Regions from separate parts of the Micromonospora sp. IBHARD004 genome, predicted to be linked through region 1. Evidence: riboswitches for the same ligand, from Rfam matches in the RefSeq annotation. Region 1 holds a riboswitch; each other region holds the start of a gene.
The links. A riboswitch is a leader RNA that binds a small molecule or an ion and turns the genes downstream of it on or off. The one in region 1 is predicted to bind cyclic di-AMP.
Positions count from the first base shown of each region.

Region 2: another riboswitch for cyclic di-AMP. It lies ahead of ACTWO6_RS11325 (C39 family peptidase); the one in region 1 lies ahead of ACTWO6_RS00495 (C40 family peptidase).
Region 3: another riboswitch for cyclic di-AMP. It lies ahead of ACTWO6_RS06150 (NlpC/P60 family protein); the one in region 1 lies ahead of ACTWO6_RS00495 (C40 family peptidase).
Region 4: another riboswitch for cyclic di-AMP. It lies ahead of ACTWO6_RS02900 (coiled-coil domain-containing protein); the one in region 1 lies ahead of ACTWO6_RS00495 (C40 family peptidase).

Region 1 is NZ_CP199934.1:103,605-106,985, forward strand. Features, by position in the region: gene ACTWO6_RS00490 (N-acetylmuramoyl-L-alanine amidase) at 1-1,241, opposite strand, end outside; cyclic di-AMP (ydaO/yuaA leader) riboswitch at 1,473-1,608, shown strand; gene ACTWO6_RS00495 (C40 family peptidase) at 1,670-2,656, shown strand; gene ACTWO6_RS00500 (low temperature requirement protein A) at 3,352-3,381, opposite strand, start outside.
Region 2 is NZ_CP199934.1:2,320,377-2,323,757, reverse strand. Features, by position in the region: gene ACTWO6_RS11330 (alpha/beta fold hydrolase) at 1-419, opposite strand, end outside; gene ACTWO6_RS11325 (C39 family peptidase) at 542-1,363, opposite strand; cyclic di-AMP (ydaO/yuaA leader) riboswitch at 1,592-1,733, opposite strand; gene ACTWO6_RS11320 (hypothetical protein) at 2,022-2,810, opposite strand; gene ACTWO6_RS11315 (hypothetical protein) at 2,965-3,381, opposite strand, start outside.
Region 3 is NZ_CP199934.1:1,253,690-1,257,070, reverse strand. Features, by position in the region: gene ACTWO6_RS06165 (endonuclease/exonuclease/phosphatase family protein) at 1-27, shown strand, start outside; gene ACTWO6_RS06160 (FAD-dependent oxidoreductase) at 171-1,049, opposite strand; gene ACTWO6_RS06155 (FAD-dependent oxidoreductase) at 1,097-1,597, opposite strand; cyclic di-AMP (ydaO/yuaA leader) riboswitch at 2,419-2,569, shown strand; gene ACTWO6_RS06150 (NlpC/P60 family protein) at 2,572-3,381, shown strand, end outside.
Region 4 is NZ_CP199934.1:593,507-596,887, forward strand. Features, by position in the region: gene ACTWO6_RS02895 (carbonic anhydrase) at 1-546, shown strand, start outside; gene ACTWO6_RS02900 (coiled-coil domain-containing protein) at 619-1,641, opposite strand; cyclic di-AMP (ydaO/yuaA leader) riboswitch at 1,646-1,776, opposite strand; gene ACTWO6_RS02905 (YibE/F family protein) at 1,931-3,262, opposite strand.

The sequences.
Region 1 (3,381 bases):
GCGGTGGTGCCCGGAACGTTGTCGTGGCCGAGGATGTGCTGCCGGTCCAGCGGGATCTGGAACCGCAGCGCCAGGTGGCGGACCAGCTTGGCCGAGGTCCGGTACATCGCCTCGGTGTACCAGGTGCCGTGGCCGGCGAAGCCCTCGTGCTCGATGCCGATGGACTTGGCGTTGACGTACCAGTTGCCGGCGTGCCAGCCGACGTCCTTGGCCTTGATGTGCTGGGCCACGTAGCCGTCCACCGAGCGCAGCGTGTAGTGCCAGCCCAGGTAGGTCTTGGTCTGCACCAGCTTCACGCTCGGGCCGAAGTAGCCCTCGGTGTCGTGGATGACGATGTACTCGAGCTTCTGCTGGGCCGGCCGGTCGCCGAGGTCGTGGTTGCCGTAGTCGCCCGGGTTCGGGCCGTACTTCTCGTACGGCGCGGGGATCCACTCGCAGGCGAGGCGGACCGGGCATTCCAGGCCGTCGGGCCGCTCGGCGCGGCGCAGCCCGAGCCGGTGCAGCCCGGACTCGTCGGGGGTCACCTCGCGGGCGGCGAGGGTGACCCGCTGGCCGTCGTCGGTGGTCCGGGTGGCGCCGACGCTGATCTGGTCGTACACCTCGTCGGCGAAGGCCGCCGCGGCATCCTCGGTGTCCGCGCCGGAGTACCGGGCCACCGCGCCGTACCAGGCCGCCGGGTCGCTGCCGGCGCCGACCGGCGCGGCCAGTTCCCTCTGGTACGACGCGAGCAGCGCCGCCCCGCCGCGGATGTTGGCGGTGGCGTCGGTGCGCAGTGTCTCCTCGGGTACGCCGGTGAGCGCGGCGGCGGCGTCGAGGGTCTGCAGGGACGCCCGCGGCAGGAGGTCCCCGGTCGGCTCGGCCGCCGCGGTGGAATCGATGACCAGGGGCCGGGACTCGTCGCCCCGGGGGTCCTCGTTCTCGTCGACGTGCGAGCTGGAGGGCGTGGCGACGACCTGGTCGGCGTCGGTCAGGTGCATCGGCCCGTAGCCGCCGCTGGTGCTCGGCTGGCCGGGGTGGGTGTCCCAGCGGGACTCCAGGTACGACACGCCGAGCAGGACGCTCTCCGGCACGCCGTACTCGGCGGCGGCCGCGGCGTACTGCTGCTGGCGGTCGGTTGGCTCGGCGGACCCGGCGGCCAGGGGCTCGGCGGCGACGGGTCCGGTGCTGAGAAGGGCGGTCGCCGCAGCCACGGCGGTGGCGAGCAGAACTCGTCTGCTCGGCGGCAAGGGTGGACGGAGCATGGAACCTCCAGATCGGGCGGAAGTCACTGCGTGCTCACCCTCACCCCACGCATGGTGTTGGGTCAATACCTTTCCCCGCAGTGATGTTGAGTGAAAGAAACCTTCACCGCCGCGATCCCCGGAAATTTGGGTACGGAGTGTCACGGCGCCGTGGGTTGCGGATTGATAACGGCGATCTCTACTCTGGTCAATCGTCGGCCGGTGTGTGCATCGTCCAACCCGGGTGGTGACGGTCCGACACCGCCGAGTCGCCTCCGGGCGAGCCGGGAACCCAGGTACCTGGGGTGAATCCGCAGCACTGCGGTAGGGCGGCTCCCTTCCCGCCCGAACCCGTCAGCTAACCCGGTAGGCGGTCAGCGAAGAAGGAGTACGGAAGCCCGGTGGCACACCATGCCCCGCGGCGACCGTCCGTCCGGTCGGTCGACCGGATGACGGCTGCGCCGCGTCCACGCTGGTCCCGCTTCACCACCGCACTCGCCGCCCTGGCCGGCACCGCCGTCATCCTGACCGGCGGCGCCACGGCGGCCCACGCCGAACCGTCGGTCGCCGAGATCGAGCGCCAGATCGACCAGGACTGGAACAAGCTCGAACCGATCATCGAGCAGCACAACGCCACCCGCCAGGACCTCGCCGTCAAGCGGAAGCAGGCAGCGGCCCTGGCCAAGCAGATCACCCCGCTGCAGCTCCAGGTCGACCTCGCCATGGGCCAGGTCGGAGGTCTTGCCGCCGACGCGTACAAGGGCGACAACCTGTCGACCGTGAACGCGCTGCTGGGCAGCCGGTCGCCGAGCGACGTCGTCGCCGGCCTCGAACTGCTCGACCGCTTCGCCCACCGCCAGCAGCAGCAGGTGCGCAACGTCGTCGAACTCCGCGACCAGCTGGCCGCCAAGAAGAAGCCGCTGGACGAGATGGTCGCCCAGCTGACCCGGACCGAGGCCCAGCTCGCGGCGAAGAAGAAGCAGATCAACGCCGAGATCGCCCGCCTGGACAAGCTCCGGCTGAAGGTCTACGGCAGCGGTGGCGGCGGTCCGCTGCGGCCCGCGCCCTGTCCGTCCGGCTACCCGGGCGGCCCCGCCGGGGTCGCGGTCAAGTTCGCCTGCGCCCAGATCGGCAAGATCTACGTCTGGGGAGCCGCCGGCCCGGACCACTACGATTGCTCCGGCCTGACCATGGCCGCCTGGGCCAAGGCCGGCGTCTCGCTGCCGCACAACGCCCGCCAGCAGCACGACGTCACCCGCCGGGTCAGCCGGAGCGAGCTGCGCGCCGGGGACCTCGTCTTCTACTACAGCGACCTGCACCACGTCGCCATGTACGTCGGCGGCGGCTGGGTGGTGCACGCCTCCCAGTCCGGCAAGCCGATCACGATGAAACGCGTCGACGACGGCCAGATCAACAGCTACGGCCGACCGGGCTGATCCATCGGAAGGGGCTCCCGCGTGGCGGGGGCCCCTTCCGCCGTCAGCGGGTCGGCCAGGTGCGCCAGAGATGCCATGCGGGCTTGGCTGTCACTGGTGGCGGTGGTCATCGTGCCTCTCACCTGCGGCGGGAGTGGTGAGGCGTGGGGGACATCGGTGGCCGGTCGCGAACCTGTGACGGCCTGGAGACGGCCTGGCGGTCGCGGACACCGAACGCCAGGCCTGCTCCGCTGACCGGAATCGAAGCGCACTGTCAGCTTGGGAATCGCACAAGATCGCATCGTCCTGCAGCCCAGCCGCTGGTCGGTCCGGTCCTGGACGGCCTGACTTGGCCCCTGGTGGCACCCGCTTGTGGCCCGTGGATGGCCCGGCAGTTTCGACTGCCGTTGGCGGAAGTGGCTCAGCGACGGTTACGAGATCGGCGGACCGCCCAGACCCCGCCAACGATCGCCGCAGCAGTCGGCAAGAGGCAGCAGAGCGTCAGGACCAACAGGTGCCACGGCTTGAGAGCTCCCATGGCCGTGAGGATAGGCACCGCTCCCCAACACCGCTGTCCCTGCGGAGCCTCAGTTTGGAAGATGCTTGATCACCGGGTTGATGTCCGAAACGCCTGGTCGGTCAGGAGCGATGCTGTGGTGACCGCTCGCATTGTGGCCCGTGGATGGCCCGTCGGCCTCGCTCTCTGCCGGCCTACCTCAGAGAGCGGACCCGCTGGGGTGCTGGTC
Region 2 (3,381 bases), 2.2 Mb from region 1:
TCCCGGCTGGCGAACCAGGTGACCGGCCGCTCGGCCAGCTCCCGGGCCCTGTCCAGCTCGGCGGGCGACCAGACCGCCTTGATGCCGAGCCCGACCACCGCGTCGACGGGCAGGCCGAGCTGCCGCGCGGCCAGCGCCAACGCCACCACCCCGCCGAGCGAGTGCCCGAGCACCACCAGCCGGTCCCGCGGCCCCAGCCGGTCGGCGACCGGCGCCAGGCCCGCCACCACCCGCCGGGCCAGGGCCGCGAAGGTGTACGCCGGCAGCGGCGGCGACCAACCGTGCCCGGCCAGGTCGGGGGCGAGCCAACGCCCCGCCCAGCGGCGCTCCAGCAGCGGCGCCCAGGGCAGCCACACCTCGCCGGTGGCGCCCAGGCCGTGCAGCAGCAACAGCTGGCGGGTACCCGTCTCGTCACCCATACGGCGCAGTGTGCCACCGGTCGGACACCACGCGCGAGAGCCCGCAGTGGGCCGTCTGGTCGGGCATACGACGTCGGGCACCGGCTCAGAGAGCCGGTGCCCGACGGGTGACGCGGAGTGGATCAGGCGGAGTAGCCGCGGGTGGCCATCCAGTTCGCCAGGTCGATCGTGGTGACCCAGTACGCCGGCAGCGCCGGGTTCGCCGAGTCGGCGATCCGCACGGTCCGACCGTCGTTCTTGTAGCCGACCACCGCGATGTAGTGGCCGCCCGGGTAGGAGTGCCAGCCGCCGTCGGTGTCGGTGGCGTCGCCCGCGACGTTGGCGACGACGCCCCGCCCGTCGGTGATCGCCTTGACCACGTCGGCCTGCAGCTGGTCCATCTGCGCGGGGGTGGCCGCGCCCGGGATCATGTGGGTCCGGTACGGGTTGCCCTTGACCATCTGGTTCAGACCTCGGGTGGTGTCCTCGGCCGAGTTGGTGCCCATCTCGGTGGTGCCGAGCGGGCCGGCCAGCGCGTCCTGGGTCGTCTCGATGCCCGTCGCGCTGAGCGCGTTCCGGACCGCGGCCGGGCCGCAGTTGTAGTAGTAGATCTGCGCCTCGTAGTTGTAGTCCAGGACCTTGGTCGACGGCGGCTTCGGCGCCGCCTTGCGGGTCAGGTCCGGGTCCGGCTTCGCCGAGGTCGCCGTCGGCGACGGCTTGGGGCTGGGCGACGTCGACGGGACGGCGGCAATCCGCTCCTGGTTGCGGGTCGCCACGTCGCCGAGGCGCGGGGCCAGCTCCGCGGCGACGGCGGTGGCCTCCTGGCGGACGGGCGCGTCGCCGGTGTTGGCGAGCAGGGCGCCGGTGCCGGAGGCCAGGACGAGCGCGGCGGCGGAGCCGGCGACGATCTGGTACGGGCGCTCGGTGGCGAGGCGCCGCAACTGCCGCTTCAGGGTGTGCTTCACGTTTGGTCCTCCACGGGGGCGGGAGCGGCGCACGCCGGCCCGACGCGCGGAGGAACTCACGCGCGACGAGACATCTTGGGCGGTACGGCCGCGGGGCAGGGGAGCCCGGTCAACCGGGCGGCAGGGCGGATGCCCGAATCAGCTCGCCGGTCAGGCGAGCGACGGCACCGCGGCGCCGTGGAGGCGGGGGGACGAACGAGAGCTGGGATCGGGTTCCACGAGGATGGAAACTCCTTCCGACACCGCCTACCGGGTTAGCTGACGGATTCGGGCGGGAAGATCGCCCTACCGCGGGCCGTGGCTCGCGGATTCACCCCGGACGTGCACTGGGTCCCCGGTTCGTGAGATCACGATTGAGCGGGTCGGCGCGGCGTCGCCTCTTGCGATCGGAAACCGCACCGGACGCGCCGACACTACCGGTGGGTACCCGCCCTGCCAAGCGCCCCTCACCTGCTTAAACCTCGGTCACCATTACTCTGACCGGAACAGCCCGTCACTGACGTTACTCAATGGGACGAGCAGTTATGACGGAACCGTCGGGCGACAATCGGACATCGGGTGGCGAGCGACCGAAAATTGCGGTGCTCGATCACCCCGACTGACCCCGATGACCGTTTCCCGATTCGCGTGACCAGGCTCACCAAATTCAGGTCACAATTCAGCCAACCCGCGCCGGGCGCCAGCGCGCCGGGCGGGCCGGGGCGGCGCCGGCCGCCACCGGGGCGAGGGCCTGGGTCACCGCCTCCGCGCGGCGTACCGGCACCGGGCCGGGGCGCAGCGCCGCCGCGGCGGCGTACGCCTCCACGGCCAGCGCCCGGGCCGCCTCGGCGGCCAGCTCCGCGTCCCGCCAGGCCCGCTGCTCCCGCTCGGCCGCCGCACGGTAGCCGGCCAGCCGGCCGTCCCGCACCACCCGGGCGAGGACGATCTCCTGCTCCGCCGGGTGCCGGCGCGGGTCCCACCCGTTCCGGTGCGCGAGGACGTCGGCGAGCTGCCGCGCCGACAGCTCACCCCGCCAGTGCGCCGCCATCGCGGCGTGCCGCAGCCACCGCTCCCGGGCGGCGTACTCCGCGGGGGTCCGCGGGGTACGCGGCGCGGGCAGCACGGCGGCGCCGGCGAGCCGACGGGCGGCGCTCTCCGCCTCGTCGTACGCCCGCCAGGCCCGGTCGACCTCGTCCTGGGCGCGCAGCCACCGCTCCCGCCGTCGACGCGCGGTCTGCGCGGCCCCGGCGGCGGCCACCGCCACCTCGTCGGCGTACCGGCACAGATCGGCGAGGCGGGCCGCCTCCTCGGCGGCCGGGTCGGGGACCGGCGCGGCGTCCGACGGGATCTCCCGCTCCGGGCGGGCGACCAGCACGGCGAGCACGGCCAGGGCGAGCAGGAGCAGGGCCGACCAGATGGCGGCGGCCTGCGGAACCTCGATCAGGAACTGGTAGAGAACTGTCTGCATTGTCGGCACCTCACGGGAGCGATGTGGCGGAGGAGAGGTCCGCACGCCCCGGCGCGGGGGGGCGCGACCGGAACGGGCGCCACCGGGCCGCCGTCGGGCGGGGTGCGGGGGTGAGGTTCGGTGGAGAGCGGCTGCGGGCGCGGCCCGCGGGCGGTCAGCGGATGGGCGGGGCCCGCGAGCCGAGGGCCGCCGGGACGGTCCCGCCCGGGGCGTGGTCCGCGGAGGCCGCGACGATCACGGCCCGCGGAGCCGCCAGCGGGGAGCCGACGCCGACCGGCGGGGCCTGCTGACCCGTCCCGGCCACGAGGTCGCCGCCGGCCGCGCCGACCGACGCCCGCGCGCCGCGCCCCCGGTCGGCGGTGGTCGCTCCCGGCAGCACGCGGCCCGGGTCGAGTGCGGCTGCGCCGATCAGGGCGCGGCCTGCGGCCTCGGGGCGGTCACCGGGCTCGGGAACGGCCCGGGCCCCGACGCGGAGGGCCGGTGGGGCCGCCGACCGGGAGGCTTCCGGGGCGGCGGGGGTGAACTCCTCGACCGGGGCCGCCTGGGCGGCGGCGGCCGCCCCGACGGGCAG
Region 3 (3,381 bases), 1.2 Mb from region 1:
CTCCTGCTGCACGAGCGCGGCGACTGAGCCGGCCGCCCGGGCGGCAGCCGACGCGGCAAGGGGGTGCTCCGGTCTTGGGACCGGAGCACCCCCGGCCTGAATCCTGGTCAGCGGGACCGGTCGGCGTGCCTCGTGCACGCGGACAGCCTGAGCCGACCGGTGTGTGGGTCCTACGGCTCGTCGGCTCGCAGAATGCTGGCGAGTATGTCGTTGAATGCTTCGGTCGAACTCGGGTGGGTGTAGACGGCGTCGCGGAGCTCGGCTGCCTTGATCCCGTGCCGCATGGCGAGCGCGACCGTGTTGATGATTTCCTGCGCGTCGATGCTCAGCAGGGCGGCGCCGAGAATCTCGTCCGTTTCGGCATCGATCACGAACTTCATCACGCCGCGGGTCTCCTCGACGGCGTAGGCCCGAGGCATCGCCACGATCTCGGCGACGGGTTGGCTCGCGATTTTCACCCGGTGCCCGGCCTGGCGGGCTTCCCGCTCCGTCATTCCCACGGTCGCCAGCGGTGGGGTCATGAACAGAGTGCGGGGGACGACGACGCGGTCGGTCGTCGTGCGCCGGCCCTCGCCGGTGAGCTGGTCGAGGACGATGCGGCTGTCGTCGAGCGAGAGATAGGTGGTGAACTGCGCTTCGCCCTTGACGTCTCCGACGGCGTAGATGTGCGGCTGGCTCGTCCGAAGGTGCTCGTCGGCCTCAATCTCTCCTGCCACTGTGGTGCGGACGCCAGCGGCGTCCAGCCCGAGGTCGCGCGTTGCCAGCACCCGGCCGGTGGCGGCGAGGATGGCGTCGACTTCGACGCTGTGCTGCTGGCCGTCCTTGTCGTAGATCACCGTCGCGCCGCTCTCGCCGTCGCGTACCTGGGTGACGTGCGCACCGGTGACGATTTCGATCCCGTCGCCCGCCAGGATGCTCTCGGCCACGGCCGCGATGTCATCGTCCTCCCGGCCCAAAAGGCTGGCAGCGCGCACGAACATGGTGACCTGGGAGCCGAACGCGCGGTAGATCGAGGCGAACTCGATCCCGAGGTACCCGCCGCCGACGATCGCGAGCCGCGGCGGCAGGAGCGTTGACTCAATCAGATCCCTGCTTGTCAGGGTGCGCTTGCTGCCGGCAGGCCGGGGATGTCAGGAACGATCGGTTCCGAGCCAGTGTCGATCAAGATTGTGTCGGCGGCGACGGTGAGCTGCTCGTCGGCCGTCACGACGCTGACGGAGTGCGGGTCGATGAAGGTGGAGCGCCCCGTGAGCACCGTCACCGTCTCGATGCTGTCCAACGCGTCGAAGTTGCCGCGACGCATCATCTCCCGGATGGCCTGGACCTCCCGGACTGACCGTTGGTACCAGTCCTGCGCCGGGTCATCCGGCCGGCCTTTGTGGGAACGGTCGACGAGTCCCTTCGTCGGTACGCAGCCCACGTTGGGGCAGGTGCCGCCGTACATGCGGTCCGACTGCTCCACGAGCACGATGCGCTTGCCGAGCCGGCCCATCTTCGCGGCTACGGTCTTACCCCCCTTGCCGAAGCCGATGACGAGAATGTCGGCGTGAAGAATTCTGTTCACGGCACCCATATCTCCGGTCTCCAACATAGCCATTCGGCCATTGGCGAGCGTGAAACCAAGCAATATCGATCCAAATAGCGCCGGCCCATGCTATCTGAAGACGCGCCGCTCCGTGATTCAAACGGGTTATAGCCGCCATAAGGAGGAAGCTTGCAGCCGAGAAGTCAAACCCGTAGCGTCGGCGCATCCGGCCGGGTCGTCAAGTCATCAACGCGATGACGCTCGGGCCGGACCGCCCAATCGCGATCATGTGAGCCGGGGAACCAACCGAACATTGGGTGAATCCAGGGCCCGACGGTCATGGAAGGGCGCATCCTCCCGCCCGAACCCGTCATGGCCAACTGGATCGCCACCCGCGGCTACTCCGCCTGACCGCACCACGCCACGCGCGGCCGAAGGTGCTGCTCGCGGAGTGTGCCCGATGAGGAACACTGTAGGCACGGATCCGTCGTACGACAGTTCGGCGGATCCGTGCCGTCAGTTCCACCCTCGTGGAAGCCGGCCGTCATACATCACGGACCGCAAATAGGCCACCCCCGACCGCCAATGCCCCGGAGGCGTATGCCGCCAGCACGTCCGAGCCGGCCCCAAGGATCGAGCGGTGCGGTTCCCGACCTGGCCAAGCCTCACGCGAGCCGTTACCGCAGGAGAACAGTGCGCAGGTTGAGGGTCAAGATTAGAGCCGTTTAAGATTCGATTAGCGGAACCTTATCGTACGCATAATTCCGGCACCCAATGTGCCCGCTTGACAGCGCAGTGAATTGGCGTCGCCGGCTCGTTGATTTCTTTGGGCCGTCCTCACTAATGTTGGTCAGCGTCCGTTCCGGATGTCGGTCTCCACCTGGAGTACCCCGGGACGGCCACCGCCGAGTCGCTGGACGTCACTGGCGTCGACAGGCGAGCCGGGGAACCACCGCAGGTTTCGGGGTGAATCCGCATCAGCGGTAGGGCGCCTTCCACGCCCGAACCCGTCAGCTAACCCGGCAGGCGGTCGAGGTCTGTGCACCGTGACGTGCGTCGGCCTCGAGTGGAAGGAGCCGAACCCGTTGCCACCCGTGCGCACCCGGCCCGCCGGATCGCGTCTATTCACCAGAATCCTCGCCGTCGCGGCGGCGGCCATGGTGGCCGTCGGGCCAGCGGCCCACGCCCACGCCGCACCGTCGGCCGCCGATGTACAGCAGCAGATCGAAGCGGCGTGGCAAAAGCTCGAACCCGTCATCGAGCAGTACAACAAGGTCCGGTCGGAACTGGCCACGAACCAGCGGAGATCGGCCGAACTGAGCCGGAGGATCGAGCCACTCGGCAAGTCGGTGGAGATCAGCAGGACCCGGGTCCAGGGGATTGTGGCGGGGTACTACAAGCAGGCAAAGTCGCTTTCCACATTCAACGCCCTGCTGTCCCGCGGCTCGCCGCCGACCGCGTTGGGGGATCAGCTCGCGCTCGTGAATCAGGTGGCAAATTCGGAGCAGCGACAGATCACCCGGCTGTCGGACCAGCAGGCGAGCTACGACGCCGACAAGAAGAAGGTTGACGCGCTGATCGCGATACAGCAGCGCCAGCAGGCCCAGTTGGCGGCTCGCAAGAAGGCCATCGACGCCGAGATCAAGCGGCTGGATGCGCTACACAGACAGGTCGCCGCCGCGGAGGCGACCGCAGCGGCCAAGGCGGCCGCGGACGCCGCGGCGGCCAGAGCCGCAGCCGCCGCGCAGACAGCCGCCACCGCGAGCAGCACCTCACCCATCACGTCGACCAGTTCGCTGTTCATCGGTGGGAAGTGTCCCGCCGTCCCCATCACGGGAAGCGGCGGCGTCGCGGCG
Region 4 (3,381 bases), 490 kb from region 1:
CACCCCTTCGCCGTGATCGTCGGCTGCTCCGACTCCCGCCTCGCCGCCGAGATCATCTTCGACCGCGGCCTGGGCGACCTCTTCGTGGTCCGGACCGCCGGCCACACCGCGGGCCCCGAGGTGCTCGGCAGCGTCGAGTACGCCGTGACGGTGCTCGGCACGCCGCTGGTGCTGGTGCTCGGGCACGACTCCTGCGGCGCGGTGCAGGCCGCCCGGGAGGCGCTCACCACCGGCAGGACCCCGGCCGGGCACCTCGGCGCGCTGGTCGACGCCGTGGTGCCCAGCCTGCGCCGGGCGGCGGCGGAGGGCGTCGAGGAGATCGACGGGATCGTCGACATCCACATCGCGCAGACCGTCGAGGCGCTGCTGGCCGGCTCCTCCGTCCTGGCCGCTGAGGTGGCCGCCGGGCGGTGCGCGGTGGTCGGCATGTCGTACCAGCTCAGCGCCGGCGAGGTGCGGACGGTGGCCACGGTCCCGGCGGGTGCGGCGACCACGCCGCTCCCCGCGCAGGTCGAGCGCGTCGCGCCCACCGCCGTCGGTGGCTGACGCCCCGCCCCACGACAACGGCCGAGGGGCCGTCCCGCATCGGCGGGACGGCCCCTCCTGGCACGTCGTCGATCAGAGCAGCGACATGTGCACGTGGTCGGTGTGGTTGGAGGGCCCGCTGTAGGACTTCCAGCCGGTTGCCGGGAACCAGATCTGCCGGTTCCAGATCACGTAGTAGATGCCGAGCCGGTCCGCGTTGCGGATCAGGAACGCGGCGACGTTGTTGCCGTACATCCGGGTGTCGTTGTTGTGCCAGGGGGCGAACCCGCTGTTCTGCAGCGACCAGTCGCAGGCCCGGCCCTTCGGGTGCTCCCACGGCCCGCCCGGCCGGTAGCAGCCGACGAAGCGGTTGAAGCCGGCCCGCTTGACCTCCTTGTACGCATGCAGCGTGCGTGGCGTGATGCAGCCGGAGGTGGTGGGGTCGTTCTCGCTGCACGACTCGGGCTTCCAGTCCCCGTCGGCGGTGCGGCCGGGACCGATCCGGGCGACCGGCGAGGTGGCCGAGACCAGGCCGCCGGTGAAGCCCTTCCCGCCGACCAGGGCGAGCGCCTTCTCCGTCTCGATCTTCTCCCGGGCCATCGCGTTCGCCTGCTTCTGCTGCTCGCGCACCTCGGCGTCGAGCGCCAGCTTGGCCTGCTCGGCGCGGGTCTTGGCGGCGTTGACCGCGGCGAGCTTCTGCGCGTTGACCATGTTCAACTCGTCGAGCGCGGCGGCCCGCCGGACGAACGAGTCCGGGGTGTTGCTCTCCAGCAGCATGGCCACCGCGCCGATCCGCCCGGTCCGGTACGACTGCGCCGCGAGCTGGCTCACCTGCGGACGCAGGGCGTCCAGTTGGTTCTGTGCCGCGCGCACCTCCAGGGCCAGCTGGAGTTGGCGCTGCTTCGACTTCGCCAGCTTGGTCTTCGCCTGGACGTAGTTGCGGTTGGCGGCCTCGATGGCATCGGTGATGAGCGGCTGCTCGGCGTCCTCCTCATGCCCCGAGGGGGTGGGAGGCGTCGTGGGCGCCGCGATCGCCGGTGCCGGGCCGGCGACGATGACGAACGCGGTGAGCACGGCCACCACGGATGTCAACCAGCGGCGCAGGGGTGCCGTCACAGTGTTCCCTTCCATCGACCGCCGACCGGGTTAGCTGACGGGTTCGGGACGGAAGTGGCCCCTACCGCTGGCGCGGATTCACCCCATGTACCTGGTTCCCCGGCTCGCCGTACGGCGATTGGGCGGCGGCACCGCAGGCGCCGCTGCGCGCCTTCGGCGGTGACCGGCAGCGAGGTTACCCGAGAGTCGTCCCGAGGATCTACGTCCGGAAGCCGGCTAAAAGCGGTAATTCGGCGGGCAGCTCCGTGACCAGCATCGCGTTTGGCGCGCGCGGTCACGCTCCGCAGCGTCACCATACGGCCTCCGTGCTCCCGTGCGGTCCGGTCCCGCCGCCGGTGGCGCCCGGGGCGGCGCCGGTGCGTGGTGCGCTCAGCGCCGCCAGCGCGGCGTCCGGCTCCGCGGGGGGACGGTACGCCGGCGCGGTGGGCCCGTCGGCCCCGCCCCGACCGGCGGTGGTCACCACGGCCGCCAGGCCGGTGGTGAGCGGCACGGCGGCGATCAGGCCGATCGTGGCGACCGCGCTCCGGACGATCTCCTGCGCCATGAACTCGCTGGTGAGGATCTCGCTCACCGCCCGCGAGTCGGCGACGAGCAGGAGCAGCAGGGGCAGCGAGGCGCCCGCGTACGCCAGCACGATGGTGTTGACCGTGGAGGCGATGTGCGCGCGGCCCACGCGGGTGGCCGCCCGGTAGAGCTGCAACCGGGACAGCCCCGGATTCGCGTGCGCCAGCTCGGTGACGGTGGCCGCCTGGGTGACCGTCACGTCGTCCAGCACGCCCAGCGAGCCGATGACGATCCCGGCCAGCAGCAGCCCGTGCAGGTCGACGTCGCGCTGGAACATCGACAGGGTGGTGGCGTCCTCGCTGCCGAAGCCGGTCAGGTGGGTGGCCGCGGTGGCGAGCGTGCCGAGGACGCCGGTCAGCACCAGGCTACCGAGGGTGCCGAGGACCGCCACCGAGGTCTGCGCGGTGATCCCGTGCGTCAGGTACAGCACCACGAACATGATCAGCGCCGAGCCGACGATCGCCACCAGCAGCGGCGGCTGGCCGCCGCCGATCCCCGGCAGCACGAAGCCCAGCAGGATGGCGAAGCTCGCGGCCAGCCCGCCCAGCGCGGCCAGCCCCCGCCAGCGGCCGAACGCGACGATGGCGACGGCGAAGAGCGCCGCCAGCCAGACCAGCGGCCTGCCCCGCTGGTGCTCGGCGATGTTGTAGCTCTTCGTCGTGGGATCGGCCGGATCCACCAGCTCGACCAGGATGATCCGGTCGCCGACCTCGACCCTGGGCGCGCCGGGGCCGGCGGGGATCGGCGTCTCCACCTGGCGGCCGGCGTCCGGGCCCTGCTCGACCGCGACGCCGACCGTCCCGCAGGGCCCCGCCGAGCCGCCCGGGACGCCCTCCGGCACCTCCGCCGCAGGCGGGCACGGGACGGTCACCACCCGGGTCACCGTGCCGTGGTACCGGGGCACGTCCGCGGCCCGCTCCGGTGCCGGGGTGTCCCCCGGCCAGAGCGCCAGCGCGGCGAGCACGGTGAGAACGAAGAGTGGGACCACCGTCGCGACGAGGATCCGTCGTACCCGGGGCGGGGCGGACGGGGCGGCACGGGTGTGGTCGGCGCCCATGGTGAGTCTCCCAACGATTCTCAGGCGAGGTACGTGTCACCGGGCCGGTCGGTTCACCGGGCCGGGTGAGGCGTCCGCCGGTGCGGCGGTCGCCGGGCCGTCGACGGGAATGCTAGTCA